2 regions of the Cupriavidus malaysiensis genome follow, and region 2 is predicted to be linked to the other one. Evidence: riboswitches for the same ligand, from Rfam matches in the RefSeq annotation. Region 2 holds a riboswitch; the other holds the start of a gene.
What was found. A riboswitch is a leader RNA that binds a small molecule or an ion and turns the genes downstream of it on or off. The one in region 2 is predicted to bind ZMP and ZTP.
Positions count from the first base shown of each region.

Region 1: linked by a shared signal. The riboswitch ahead of BKK80_RS10320 (LysE family translocator) and the one ahead of glyA (serine hydroxymethyltransferase) in region 2 are both predicted to bind ZMP and ZTP.

Region 1 is NZ_CP017754.1:2,320,553-2,327,504, reverse strand. Features, by position in the region: gene BKK80_RS10330 (TonB-dependent siderophore receptor) at 1-138, shown strand, start outside; gene BKK80_RS10325 (alpha/beta hydrolase) at 334-1,293, opposite strand; gene BKK80_RS10320 (LysE family translocator) at 1,427-2,059, opposite strand; ZMP/ZTP riboswitch at 2,080-2,162, opposite strand; gene BKK80_RS10315 (serine hydrolase) at 2,307-2,519, shown strand; gene BKK80_RS35460 (MBL fold metallo-hydrolase) at 2,559-3,650, shown strand; partial or broken gene BKK80_RS38115 (IS30 family transposase) at 3,669-3,809, shown strand; partial or broken gene BKK80_RS35455 (Arm DNA-binding domain-containing protein) at 3,818-3,937, opposite strand; gene guaA (glutamine-hydrolyzing GMP synthase) at 4,239-5,858, opposite strand; gene BKK80_RS10300 (hypothetical protein) at 5,833-6,456, opposite strand; gene guaB (IMP dehydrogenase) at 6,609-6,952, opposite strand, start outside.
Region 2 is NZ_CP017754.1:3,691,255-3,698,206, reverse strand. Features, by position in the region: gene BKK80_RS16735 (PilW family protein) at 1-814, opposite strand, end outside; gene BKK80_RS16730 (hypothetical protein) at 898-1,437, opposite strand; gene nrdR (transcriptional regulator NrdR) at 1,819-2,286, opposite strand; gene glyA (serine hydroxymethyltransferase) at 2,446-3,693, opposite strand; ZMP/ZTP riboswitch at 3,813-3,913, opposite strand; gene ybgC (tol-pal system-associated acyl-CoA thioesterase) at 4,031-4,435, shown strand; gene tolQ (protein TolQ) at 4,432-5,115, shown strand; gene tolR (protein TolR) at 5,137-5,574, shown strand; gene tolA (cell envelope integrity protein TolA) at 5,631-6,770, shown strand.

The DNA of each region.
Region 1 (6,952 bases), 1.4 Mb from region 2:
ATTGACCGCCGTACCAAGGTCTATCTCGACATCCACAACCTGTTCGACAAGACCTACTATCCTGCCTCATGGGGCAACCTTGCAGTCATTCCCGGTCTCGGCAGACAGTTCGTCGCCGGCTTGCGATATCAATTCTGACTACCGGCGCGTGAGGCGTGCGCAGATCATGGGAATATCGGGTCCGCTCTCCCAATTATCCGGCGCCTTGGCATGGACGGAGCCCGCCCCCCCAGAAAGGCAACTTGGCCTGCCTGACAGCCTACGCGATCATCTCTGCCTGCTGGCGGGCGCGGGGCTGGGCATCGCCAATACTCCTGCGACCAACTCACGCGGTCACGCGCGCGGTCCGTTGCTGGCGATCTCCCGCAGGAATCGGATCGAAGCCTGTTCCAGTTGCGCGATACCTGGCGCCTCCACTGGAAAGTGGCCGCAGTTTTCCAGCATCACCAATCTCTTCTCGCCCTTGATGCGGTCGAAGAACTGCCGGCTCGATTCGAAGCCCGTCCAGCGATCGTTTGCGGGATGTGCCAGCAGGAGAGGACAGTGGTCGAAGTCCTCGGGCTCGACTTCCGGCCGCACGGCGAAAATCGACTGCATGAAATTGACCGGCACACGTACGCCGCCGCCGTAAGGATCCTCGGCAACGAGCCGGTTCAGCGATGGATCGTTCGACATCGCGTCCATCTTGGTAAACCACTTCACGGGCAGCCTCAGTCTGCCGATCAGAGGCGCGCAGCAGGGCAACAGGGGCATCATGACGTGGCGCACCAGCGCGTTGCGCGCAAACTGCTGTTTCACCAGCGGCGTCCGCGGATCCGCAAGGGTTGTGGCGATCACGCCAGCAATGGGGCCGTCTCCCATCCGTGCCGCGCACAGGTAAGCCAGATAGCCACCAAGGCTTCCGCCGCACAAGACCACGCGTCGCCCGGTGTGCCGGTACTCGATGGTTGCCAGATCGCATAGCAAGTCGGACCACGCCTCATAAGAGACCAGTGAAGGAGGCGCCTGACTCAACCCATACCCCGGTAGATCCGGAGCGACGACCTCGTAGCCTGCGCTGTGCAATAGCTTGCCAATCGGCGCGAACAACCGGCCGTATCCCCCTCCTCCATGCACGACGATCACGGTCAGCGGCGACGCTGCGCAGGGAAATCGATCAACATGGATCGATGCTCCTTTCCAGGGGAGCCACTCTTCATTCGGGCCGCTGGCCGTGGTGACTCGCGCATGTGCGGGAAAAAAGGATTGGTACTGTTTCCAATAGGTTTCCGTCTTGTAGCTTGCCTGGGGCATCGGTAGATTGTGTGCGGAACGCGTTATCCAGGGCGATCCCTCAACTGTTGGGGGGCGTGGAAGGTCAGCATCGATCCGCGTTGCGCAGACCTTCTTTAACGCAGGGGCGACATACAGCCCATGCGAGGCGTCGCTATTTCCTGGACTCGCATGCCATCCGTACCGCCAGACCTGTCAGAACGCTTCCCATCAGCCAGCGCTGCACCAATAGCCACGACGGGCGTCCCGACAGGAAGATCGATATCGATCCGGCTGTCACGACGATCAGTGCGTTGACGGCAAGGCTGATCGAAATCTGAACGCTGCCAAGCGCCAGCGATTGCGCAAGAACACTGCCATGTCCTGGCGTAATGAACTGGGGCAGCAGCGACAGATACATGATGGCGATTTTTGGATTCGCCAGGTTAGTGATAAACCCCATGCCAAAGAGCTTCATTGGAGTATCGACCGGCAGGTCACGCACGGCAAATGCGGATCGTCCGCCTGGCCTGACCGCTTGCCAGGCAAGATACAAAAGATATAAAGCACCACCAAAGCGAAGCGCATCGTATGCGTAAGGCACTGCAAATACAAAGGCCGTAATTCCGAATGCCGCACAGAGCATGTAGAATACAAAGCCCAGCGCAACACCCCCCAACGAAATGAGGCCTGCACGTCTACCTTGGCAAATTGAGCGGGAAATCAGATAGACCATGTTCGGCCCCGGCGTCAAAACCATTCCCAACGCCACAAGAGCGAACATGAGCAATTGTGTGAAATCAGGCATAACCCATCTCCATGGATAGTAGGTAATGCCCAGGCGCGCGGCGGCAGCAAACTCACGCTCCCCGATAGTGTTCTATCTATATGCGCCAGTCACGCGAGTGAAGAGATCCTAGCACGTCTTCTCGTCTGCCGTCTCGATCCGAGCGTCCGCCGGCGTGCCCCTGCTCTTCCTCAGTACGCCGACACACAACTCCCGCGCGATTTGCTACATTCAGCGTCTGCCCCGGACTAAGAGATGAGCGCCTCACATGCTGGAAGAGTTCGATGACTTTGTCGAAGCGCCGATGGCTGAATGGCAATTGCCGGGCCTCGCGCTGGCCGTGACCAAGGAGCGGGAGACGATCCTGATGGAAGGCTATGGCGTTCGCGACGTCGACTCGCGATTGCCGGTAACCTCCGGCATTTGGAGCCGAGTCGCGATCTTCGTGACACCTATTGGCACTAGAGCCTCGTCTATCTAGCGGCCGGACATATCGCGGAACGTATCGCAGGCATGCGCCATGGATGCATTCGTCAGCGCGATTTTGCTGATTGTTTTAAGCAACATTCCGTCTTTAACGCTAAAAAAATTCGACCGGCTGGAATCTAAGAAGGATAGTATCGTGTTACTCAAAGAAGTGGACAGCTGTGAAGTTCTTGTTCTTCTCGACAATGTCAGTGATCTTCTTTCCTCGCTTCCAGAACGTGTAACTGGCGAGGTTTCCAACATTGTGAGAGCCGGTGCGTCCCAATTGACCGGACGGTGCCTGTGTTGTGCGCAATGGGGTCTTTCCCTGGTGATCAAGACTACGCTCAACGGCAAAACGCATACGGTCCTGTTTGATAGCGGCCCGGAAGGCTATGCGATCAAACGAAACGGCGAGAGGCTTGGTCTGCGTTTCGGAGATATTGACGCAGCGGTCTTCTCTCATGGCCACTGGGACCATGTCGGGGGGATGTTGACAGCGATCCAGTTGATCACCGATGCAAATGGTGACCGCAAGATCCCCGTACACGTGAATGACGGCATGTTCGTACCGCGAGCCGTGCATAAGCCGGGAGCCGATGGAGAACTCCTCCCGTTCGATGAGGTGCCATCCAAAGAGCAGCTTTCCGCGGCCGGAGCCGAGATTGTCTCAAGCGATGACGCACGCACCCTGCTTGATGGGCATTTCCATCTGAGTGGCGAGATTCCGCGGCGAACATCATACGAGAACGGGCTGCCTGGACATTTTGCGCAGACGAACGACGGCGCTTGGCTACCGGATCCATTAATAAAAGATGAGCGATGGATGGCAGTAAACGTGGCAGGCCTTGGGGCGATAGTCTTTACCGCCTGTTCCCACGCCGGGGTCGTCAACGTGCTGCATCGCGCTCAGGAAGAGCTAGCGCCAATACCGCTATGGGGAGTCATGGGAGGTTTCCATCTCAGTGGTTCAGCCAGCGAGACGTTGATTCCGCAGACCATCAGTGATCTAGGGCAGTTCAATCTGAAACGCTTTGTGCCTGGTCATTGCACTGGCTGGCGTGCGACTCACAGGCTCGTCGAGGCATTCGGGGAGGAGAAAGTCGTGCCTTCTGCTGTGGGGCAGAGACACCTCTTTCAGGCTTGAAGGCGCCGCCGGCCAGCACGCATGGACGGCTGCACGGCCCAAGATGCCCTGGAGGGCTTTACACGAAAAACGAAGAAGCTGCCGACCTTTCTGCGCGAGAGTCTGACCTACAGTCGCGGAACTGAAATGACCTGCCATATCGAGCTCTTCCGGCGATTGAGACGCTAGTCGTAGCGGAAGGTGACGGTATTGGCGGGCGATACCGTCACGCACATCCCGTCCCGGTCAGAAACCTTATAAGTCAATGACTTAGGCTTGAGATTGCGCAGCGCTGTGTCGGTCAGCATCGAGGTTTTCTCCTGTTTTTTTTGACGGCTTTTACCGTCAGGGACCAGGAGACCCGCTGATGCCCGGAAAGCCGCATGAAACAAGCTTTCCCGAGAAGGCTTTTACCGTCAAAGACGGTAAAAGCCTCAATAGTGAACGTGAGTGTCTTAATCTCGCCTCAATTCCTACCGTCAGCTCTACCGTCAACCTTTTTTGCTGGCCGGCGATAGCCACCGATAGCTGCCGTGACGTATTTCTTTTTAAATCAACACGTTACGGCAGCTTTTCGATAACTGGCGATAGTCCCCGAACGACGTCAATTCACTCCCACTCGATCGTCGCCGGCGGCTTGCCCGAGACGTCGTACACGACGCGGTTCAGCCCCCGCACCTCGTTGATGATACGGTTCGAGGTGCGGCCCAGCAGCGCGTATGGCAGGTGTGCCCAGTGCGCGGTCATGAAGTCCGTGGTCTGCACCGCGCGCAGCGCCACCACGTAGTCGTAGGTGCGGCCGTCGCCCATCACGCCGACCGACTTGACCGGCAGGAACACGGCGAAGGCCTGGCTGGTCAGGTCGTACCAGCTCTTGCCGACCTGGTCGGCGCCGCACAGGCCGGCGGCGGCGTCCTGCTCGGTGGCCAGGGTCTTGCGCAGTTCCTCGATGAAGATCGCATCGGCGCGGCGCAGCAGGTCGGCGTAGTCGCGCTTGACTTCGCCGAGGATGCGCACGCCCAGACCCGGGCCCGGGAAGGGGTGGCGGTAGACCATTTCGGGCGGCAGTCCCAGCGCCACGCCGAGCTCGCGCACTTCGTCCTTGAACAGGTCGCGCAGCGGTTCCAGCAGCTTCAGGCCCAGCGTCTCAGGCAGGCCGCCGACGTTGTGGTGGCTCTTGATGGTGGTGGCCTTCTTGGTCTTGGTGCCGCCCGACTCCACCACGTCCGGGTAGATGGTGCCCTGCGCCAGCCACTTGGCCTTGTTCAGCTTCTTGGCTTCGGCCTGGAACACTTCGACGAATTCGCGACCGATGATCTTGCGCTTCTGCTCGGGGTCGGTGACGCCGGCCAGGTGGCCGAGGAACTGTTCGGAGGCGTCGACGTGGACCACCTTGGCGTGCAGGCGGCCGGCGAACATGTCCATCACCATCTTGCCTTCGTCCAGGCGCAGCAGGCCATGGTCGACGAACACGCAGGTGAGCTGGTCGCCGATGGCGCGATGGATCAGCGCGGCGGCCACGGAGGAGTCCACGCCGCCGGACAGGCCGAGGATCACTTCCTCGTCGCCGACCTGCTCGCGGATCCTGGCCACGGCCTCGGCGATGTGGTCGCGCATGATCCAGTCGGCGCGCGCGCCGGCAATGCCCAGCACGAAGCGCTCGATCAGCTCGCGGCCCTTCGCGGTATGGGTGACCTCGGGATGGAACTGCACGCCGTAGTAGCCGCGCGCCTCGTCGGCCATGCCGGCGATCGGGCAGCTCGGTGTGGAGGCCATCAGCTTGAAGCCTTCCGGCAGCGCGGTGACCTTGTCGCCGTGGCTCATCCAGACCTTGAGCATGCCATGGCCCTCGGGCGTGGCGAAGTCCTGGATGTCCTTGAGCAGCGCGGTGTGGCCGTGCGCGCGCACCTCGGCGTAGCCGAACTCGCGCTGGTCGCTCCACTCCACCTTGCCGCCCAGCTGCACGGCCATGGTCTGCATGCCGTAGCAGATGCCCAGCACCGGCACGCCCAGATCCCACACCGCCTGCGGCGCGCGCAGCTGGTGATCTTCGTAGGTGCTGGCGTGGCTGCCCGACAGGATCACGCCCTTGGGGTTGTACTGGCGCACGAACTCGTCCGACACATCGTTCGGATGAATCTCGCAGTAGACGTGCGCCTCGCGGACGCGGCGGGCGATCAGCTGCGTAACCTGCGAGCCGAAATCAAGGATGAGGATTTTGTCGTGCATGATGTGCCGGTGGCGTTTCTTCTGGAGCGCTCTCCGTCATCACCTCCGTACCCGGCCCGTAGCCAGGCGGCGGCGTGATGACCGGCTCGCGCCGGGGTTCGTTTGATTGCGTCTGGCGCGCGGCGGGCGCGCCGTTGTTCCTTCTGGCGTCCTTGGCGGACGGCCGTTCCTGGTCCTGCTCGCGTTGATCGCGCTGTTCGCGCTCGCGCAGCCTGACTTTCTTCGCTGCGGGAATCTGCACCACCGCGAAGAAGGCAAGCACCACCGCGAGGGCGAGCAGCCAGATCTTGCCGGCGGGTTGCAGGGGTACGTCGAGGAAGAGTGTCCAGACCGCGACGATCAGCGCGCCCGCCAGGTTGACCTGGCCGACCGTGCGCGCCACCGCCACCGTCAGCTGCCCGTTGAGCGTGGCCTGCCACAGCAGCCAGGCCAGGCCGACCAGGGCCACGCCCAGCAGCTGTCCGTAGAACGCGGGCTGGGGCTGCGGCAGTTGCAGCGCGCTGTACAGCGTCGCCGACGGCGACAGCAGCAGCAACAGGCCGAGCAGCAGGTTGAGCACCGCGTCGAGAAACAGCACGCCTCGCAGCAATACCTTCATCCGAAGTCCTCCGCTAGGTTTTCCCGGGCGGGCGGATTCGCGCTGCGGCCACGGACGGCGATGCCGGACGGCCGCGGATGCCCGCGCCGTGCGCCTGCGCGCACCGGCCGGGCCCGCTTCTCGCGGTTGCCGGCCGGCGCGCCGCCGGGCGCTCAGTCGATGTGGTAGTTCGGTGCTTCCTTGGTGATCTGCACGTCGTGCACGTGCGACTCGCGCATGCCGGCCGCGGTGATCTGCACGAACTGCGAGGTCTCGTGCCAGTCGGCGATGGACTGGCTGCCGCAGTAGCCCATCGAGGCGCGCACGCCGCCGCACAGCTGGTGGATGATGGCCATCACCGAACCCTTGTAGGGCACGCGGCCTTCGATGCCTTCCGGCACCAGCTTGTCGACGTTGGCGGTGTTGTCTTCCTGGAAGTAGCGGTCGGCCGCGCCATCCTTCATCGCGCCCACCGAACCCATGCCACGGTAGCTCTTGAACGAGCGGCCCTGGAACA
Region 2 (6,952 bases):
CGGCGGGCACGTCCTGCGGACGGCGCGGCAACAGGAGCAGGGGGGCGGCCGGGCCGGCGCCGGCCTGCGGCCGTTCGCCGCGCAGGACCATGGCCACCTGCACGGCACGTACCTGGTTCCAGGCGGCACCGCCGTCCTCGATCTCCGCGGCGGAAAGGAAGTCGTCGACGGCGCCGTCGCCATCGCGGTCCACGCCGTAGCGGAACTGCAGCGTTTCCACACCGCGCACGAGCGCGCCGGAGGTCCACGCGCCGGCCAGTGCCCGCCCGGCCCGCCGGCTGGGGTAGCGGCACAGCAATTGGGGCTCGCCATCGTTGCCGACGCCGAGATAGAGCAGGTTGGCCGCGGCATGTCCGGCGACCGGGGCACCGGCTTCGTCGACCGCCTGCATGGCAAGCGGGTAGCCGCCGCAGTCGGTCATGGTCCCGTCCGGGACGGTCGGGTCGCTGCCTTGCGCGCTGCCGCTCAGGCGAACCAGCAGGGCGTCGCTCGCGCCCGTGGCGCGCCGCCCGCAGGAAAGTGCCTGGCCGATCGCCGGCTGGCCGCAGTCGTCGCGCCCGCTGAGCACCGGCGGCGCGCCGGGTGGCAGCGCGGGGGCGTCGGCCGGACGCCAGCCGGCGTGGCGGACCAGGTGCGCCACGGCTGCCAGCGCGCGCTGGCCGCGTTCCTCGAGCAGGATGCGGTCCACCGCCAGCCGGTAGGCGGCCTGCAGCGCCTGGAAAGTGACGGCGGCCAGGCCCATCACCAGCAGGCCGAGTACCAGTCCGACCAGCAGCTCGACCAGCGACAGGCCGCGATATTGCCCGGTCCGCATGCCGTGCCCGCCGTGGTGGCGGCGCGCAGCGGGAGCCGGCGACGTCCGCGACCTGGCTTGGGAGTTTCGGCGGGCGCCGCCGGTCACGGGCGGCTCCACAGCACGAGCGCCATATCCTGCGGCGCCAGGCCGGCGCGGGCCAGCCGCGCGACCGCCAGCCGGCGCCCGGCAGCGCAGCCGAGGCTGTCGAGGCGGTCGCAGGAGCGCAGCGCCAGTACGCCCGCGCCCTGGAGCGGGGGGAGTGCCCGCTCCGGCGCGTCGGCTTCGATCAGCTCGACCGCGGCGCGGGTGGCGGCGCCGAAGGCCTCGGCATGGCGCAAGGCCTGCAGTGCATGCGGCGAGAGCCCGGCGAGCGGCAGCATGGCCATGATGGCCAGGGCAAGCGCAGCCAGGCTTTCAGTCAGGACGTATCCGGGCCGCTTGCGTGGGTGCCGGCGGCATGGCAAGCGGCGCGCATGCGCGCCGGGGTGCGCTGGGGGCACCAGGTGGCGACGGCCGCGGCGGCCGGCCATCCCGCTGCGCCGGAACAGGCCTGCCCGGCCGCTGCGGATGGGGCGATAGCGGTGGCCGGCGCCGTCGGTGCCGCCGGGACAGTGGGTGCGGATGGGAGCAGGACCTGGCATGGCAGCCTCCGTCGATCTGGTTACCGGTCAGCATAGGGACTGGCTGCCGGACCGACGTGTCGGCCTGTCACGAGTTGGCGTCATCATGTTGCGCCCGCCGGCCTGTCGCCGAGGACCAGGATGCGATGGAGGCATGCCGGCAAGACCTGCCCCGGGTCGGCCGGTACACTACCCGGCATCCGCCACTTCAAGAACCTGGGCAGCGCCGGCAGCTACTCCGATGTCACGCATGGCGTGAACCGCAACTGCGTCAGCGCGGGCACGAGGTCAACACCTGCGCCGACGCCAGCCTGCCGGGCTGAAGCATCAACACCAGCCACGAGCCGGCGCTGGCGACGGCAGTCAGAAGCGTGAAGCGAAAGGGTTGAAGGGAGGCGGCGCTCAGGCCTTGCGGGCCGGGCTGGCGGAAATCTCTTCCAGCACTTCGCGGAATTCCGACACGTCCTCGAAGCTCCGGTAGACCGAGGCAAAGCGGATGTAGGCGATCTTGTCCAGCTTGCGCAGCTCGCGCATCACCAGTTCGCCGACCTGGCTGCTGAGCAGTTCCTTCTGGCCCAGCGACAGCAGTTTTTCCTCGATGCGGGTGATGGCATCGTCGATGGCCTCGGCCGAGACCGGGCGCTTGCGCAGCGCGGTGCGCATGGAGTCCTTGAGCTTGGCGCGGACGTAGTCCTCGCGCGAGCCGTTCTTCTTGACGATGGCGGGAAAGAACAGTTCGATGCGCTCGTAGGTGGTGAAGCGGCGGTCGCAGGATTCGCAGCGCCGGCGGCGGCGCACGGTGTCGCCCTCTTCGGACATGCGGGTGTCAAGCACCTGCGTGTTGGAATGACCGCAGAAGGGACATTTCATGCCTGACCACCTTGGGATGTATGGAGCGGCTGCGCCGGCCGTATTGTGATTCTGTCATGGCGCGCCCGCCTTGACGAGGGGCGGGCGGGCATGCCGGCTGCCGGCATGCCCGAGCCTGGCGCCGCCCGGGCGGGCGGCGGGGCAGGCGGTCTTAATGCCTCAACCGTAGACCGGGAAGCGCTTGGTCAGCGCGGCGACCTGCTCGCGCACGCGCGCGATATTGGCCTCGTCGTGCGGGTTGTCCAGCACGTCGGCGATCAGGTTGGCGACCTGGCGGGCTTCTTCTTCCTTGAAGCCGCGGGTGGTCATGGCCGGCGAGCCCAGGCGGATGCCCGAGGTGACGAAGGGCTTTTCCGGGTCGTTGGGGATGGCGTTCTTGTTGACGGTGATGTGCGCGTCGCCGAGGATCTTCTCGGCTTCCTTGCCGGTGATCTGCTTGGCGCGCAGGTCGACCAGCATCACGTGGCTCTCGGTGCGGCCGGAGACGATGCGCAGGCCGCGCGCGATCAGGGTCTCGGCCAGCACAGCGGCGTTCTTCACCACCTGTTGCTGGTAGGCCTTGAACTCGGGCGCCAGTGCTTCCTTGAAGGCCACGGCCTTGCCGGCGATCACGTGCATCAGCGGGCCGCCCTGGATGCCGGGGAAGATGGCCGAGTTGATGGCCTTCTCGTGCTCGGCCTTCATCAGGATCACGCCGCCGCGCGGGCCGCGCAGGCTCTTGTGCGTGGTGGTGGTGACGAAGTCGGCATGCGGCACCGGGTTCGGATAGACGCCGGCGGCGATCAGGCCGGCGTAGTGGGCCATGTCGACCATGAAGTAGGCGCCGATGGACTTGGCCACGCGGGCGATGCGCTCGAAGTCGATGCGCAGGGCGAAGGCGGACGCGCCGGCGATGATCAGCTTGGGCTTCTTTTCCTGGGCCAGTTTTTCCAGTGCGTCGTAGTCGATGTCTTCCTGGGCGTTCAGGCCGTAGCTGACCACGTTGAACCACTTGCCGCTCATATTGAGGGCCATGCCGTGGGTCAGGTGACCGCCTTCGGCCAGGCTCATGCCCATGATGGTGTCGCCCGGCTTCAGCACGGCGAAGAACACGCCCTGGTTGGCCTGCGAGCCGGAATTCGGCTGTACGTTGGCGGCTTCGGCGCCAAACAGTTGCTTGACGCGGTCGATCGCCAGTTGCTCGACGACGTCGACGTACTCGCAGCCGCCGTAGTAGCGCTTGCCGGGATAGCCCTCGGCGTACTTGTTGGTCAGCTGCGAGCCCTGCGCGGCCATCACGGCCGGCGAGGTGTAGTTTTCCGAGGCGATCAGCTCGATGTGATCTTCCTGGCGCTGGTCTTCCTTCTGGATGGCGGCGAAGAGTTCCGGATCGATCTGGTCGATCGTATAGCGGCTGCGTTCGAACATGGCGGGATTCGTCTTGAAAAGGGGATCCGACTTGGCTTCGGGGGTAGGGCGCGCGGGGGAAGGCACATGCGACCTGCACCGGCCTGGTTGCGGCCGGCGCAGGGCGCACCCTGCTTCCCATTCGCTGCCCAGGCGAGCGGCAGGCGTCTGAACTTCACGCCAGAGAACTTGCGCTTCCTCGTGGTAGTGCCCACTGACTTCGCCAGTCGCGCAAGATGGAATGGTTGGCGCGAGTCTACGCGAGCCTCGGGCCGGCCGCAAGCGGCGCGGCATGGCTGTGGCGGGCAGGCCAAGGGTTTACGTCAATGTCGCGCACGGCTCCGCTACAATCGCGGCCATGACGAACTTTGTCTGGACCCTGCGCGTGTATTGGGAAGATACCGACGCGGGCGGCGTAGTGTTCTACGCCAACTACCTGAAATTCTTCGAACGCGCCCGCACCGAATGGCTGCGGTCGCTCGGCATCGGCCAGCAGGCCCTGTCCGACGAGGCCGGCGTGGTCTTCGTCGTCAGGAGCACGGCGGTGGAATACAATGCGCCCGCCCGCCTGGACGACCAGATCGAGATCCGGACCCGGATTGAACGGGTCGGGCCGGCCTCGGTCCAATTCGCCCAAGAAGCGTGGCGCGGGGAGCAGCAGCTGGCGACCGGCGCCATCCGGGTCGGCTGTGTAGACAAGTCCACATTTCGACCCGCCCCCATCCCCGCCCCCGTCCTCGCAACTATCAAGACCGCCCGATGAATCCCGTGACCGTCTCGCAAGACCTGTCCATCGTTTCGCTGGTGCTGCATGCCAGCCTGCTGGCGCAGGCCGTCATGGCGCTGCTGCTGGTGATGTCCCTGTTCTCGTGGACCTACATCTTCCGCAAGCACATGGCGCTGCGCGCCGCGCGCAGCCAGACCGAAGGCTTCGAGCGCGATTTCTGGGCCGGCGGCGACCTGCAGGCGCTGTATAACAGCGCGGTCAACAACCGCCACAACACCGGGGCGCTGGAACGCATCTTCGAGTCCGGCATGGGTGAATTCCTGAAGGCGCGCGAGCGCAGCAACGACGCCGGAGCGCTGCTCGACGCTGCCCGCCGCGCCATGCGCGCGGCCTACCAGCGCGAGATGGATGTGCTGGAATCGCATCTTCCCTTCCTGGCCTCGGTCGGCTCGGTCAGCCCCTATATCGGCCTGTTCGGCACCGTGTGGGGCATCATGAACGCCTTCCGCGGCCTGTCCAATGTGCAGCAGGCCACCCTGGCCTCGGTGGCGCCCGGCATCGCCGAAGCGCTGGTGGCCACGGCCATCGGCCTGTTTGCCGCCATTCCCGCGGTGATCGCCTACAACCGTTATGCGACCGAGATCGATCGGCTGGCAATCCGTTTCGAGAGCTTCATGGAAGAGTTCCTGAACATCCTGCAGCGCCAGACGCGCTGATCGCCAGCAAGGAGCCAAGCTATGGCAGCTATCCAGCGTCGCGGCGGCTCGCGCCGCCGCGCCAGTGCCGAGATCAACGTCGTGCCGTACATCGACGTGATGCTCGTGCTGCTCGTCATCTTCATGGTGGCCGCGCCGATCGTGAGCCCGGCCGTGGTCGACCTGCCCACGGTGGCCAACGCCACCCCGCAGCAGAAGACGCCGCCCATCGTCGTCACCGTGCACGAGGACGGTGCGTTGAGCGCGCGCGGGCAGGACAGTGCCGGCAAGGCCTTCGACCGCAAGCTCGACAAGGCCGGCCTGATCGCCTTCGTCAACCAGCGCCAGGAAGAGAATCCCGACCAGCCGGTGGTGATCGCCGCCGACCGCTCGGTACGCTACGAGGCGGTGCTGGACGTGATGTCCGAGCTGAAGGCGGATGGCGTCAAGCGTGTCGGTCTGATGGTGAAGTCCAAGTAAGGCGTCCCGCCGGGACCCACTAACGTAACCCGCCTGCCGCGAGTGTCGAAGCGTCGATGAAGAAGGCCGCCTATCCATACCAGCCGGTGCGCGAGAAGGGGACCCTGCGTTCCTTCCTGCTGGCCCTGCTGATGCACCTGCTGCTGGGGCTGGTGCTGTACTACGGCGTGCACTGGCAGAGCAGCACCCCGGTCGGCTCCGAGGCCGAATTGTGGACGGCCGCCGACCTGGCGCCCGCTCCCGCACCCACGCCGGCACCGCCACCCCCGCAGCCCGTCACGCAGCCTGCGCCGGTTGCGCCCGCGCCGTCGGCACGTCAGCAGGCCGAGGAAGAGGCCGACATCGCCCTGCAGCAGCTCAAGCGCCGGCAGGCCGAGGCCGCGGCGCGCGAAGAGGCGCGCAAGCAGGCGGAACGGCGCGAGCGCCAGGCGCGCGAGGAGGCCGAGCGCCAGGCGGCTCAGCGCAAGGAAGACGAACGCCGCAAGGCGGCCCAGCAGGCGGCCCAGCTCGCGGCCCAGCAGGAGCAGCAGCGCAAGGAGCAGCTCAAGGAACAGCAGCTCAGGGCGCAGCAGCTGAAAGAGCAGCAGCTCAAGCAGCAACAGCTGAAGGAACAGCAGCGCAAGGAGGCGGACGCCAAGGCGAAGGCTGACGCGGAAGCGAAGGCCCGGGCGGAAGCCGATGCCAAGGCCAAGGCGGATGCCAAGGCCAAGGCAGAGGCCAAGGCAGAAGCGAAGGCCAAGGCGGATGCCGAAGCCAAGGCCAAGGCAAAGGCCGACGCCGAGGCCAAGGCCAAGGCCGAGGCGGCCGCCAACGCCCAGCGCCGCGGCGAGCTGGCGCGCCTGCAGGCCATGGCGGCCGGTGGCGGCGGCGCTGGCGGAGGCGGGGTCGGCAGCCAGGCCGGCTCCGGTGCCGGCAGTGGCGGCAAGGCCTCGCCGGGCTATGCGGATCGCGTGCGCCGCCGCGTCAAGCCGAACATCATCTTCACCGAAGACGTCGCCGGCAACCCGGCCGCCGTGGTGACGGTGCAACTGGCGCCGGATGGTTCGCTGATGTCGGCCCGCCTCAGCAAGTCGAGCGGCAATGCCGCCTGGGACAACGCCGTGCTGCGCGCGGTCGAGCGTTCGGACCCGTTGCCGCGCGATGAGAACGGCAAGGCGCCGGGCAACTTCACCATCACTTTCCGTCCCAAGGACTGAGGCAGGCACGGCCCCCTATGATTTGCAACTTTGTGCAACTATCAATATCGGGGGTCTGTCCCATCGCTACCATTTCAGGTTGCCTGACGCAGCCCAACGCGAGCATGCGGTATATCGATGCCCGCGTGGTGCGCGCTACGCCGCGCCGTGCCGCCCGCCGGCCGCGCCCCATGAATCTAGAT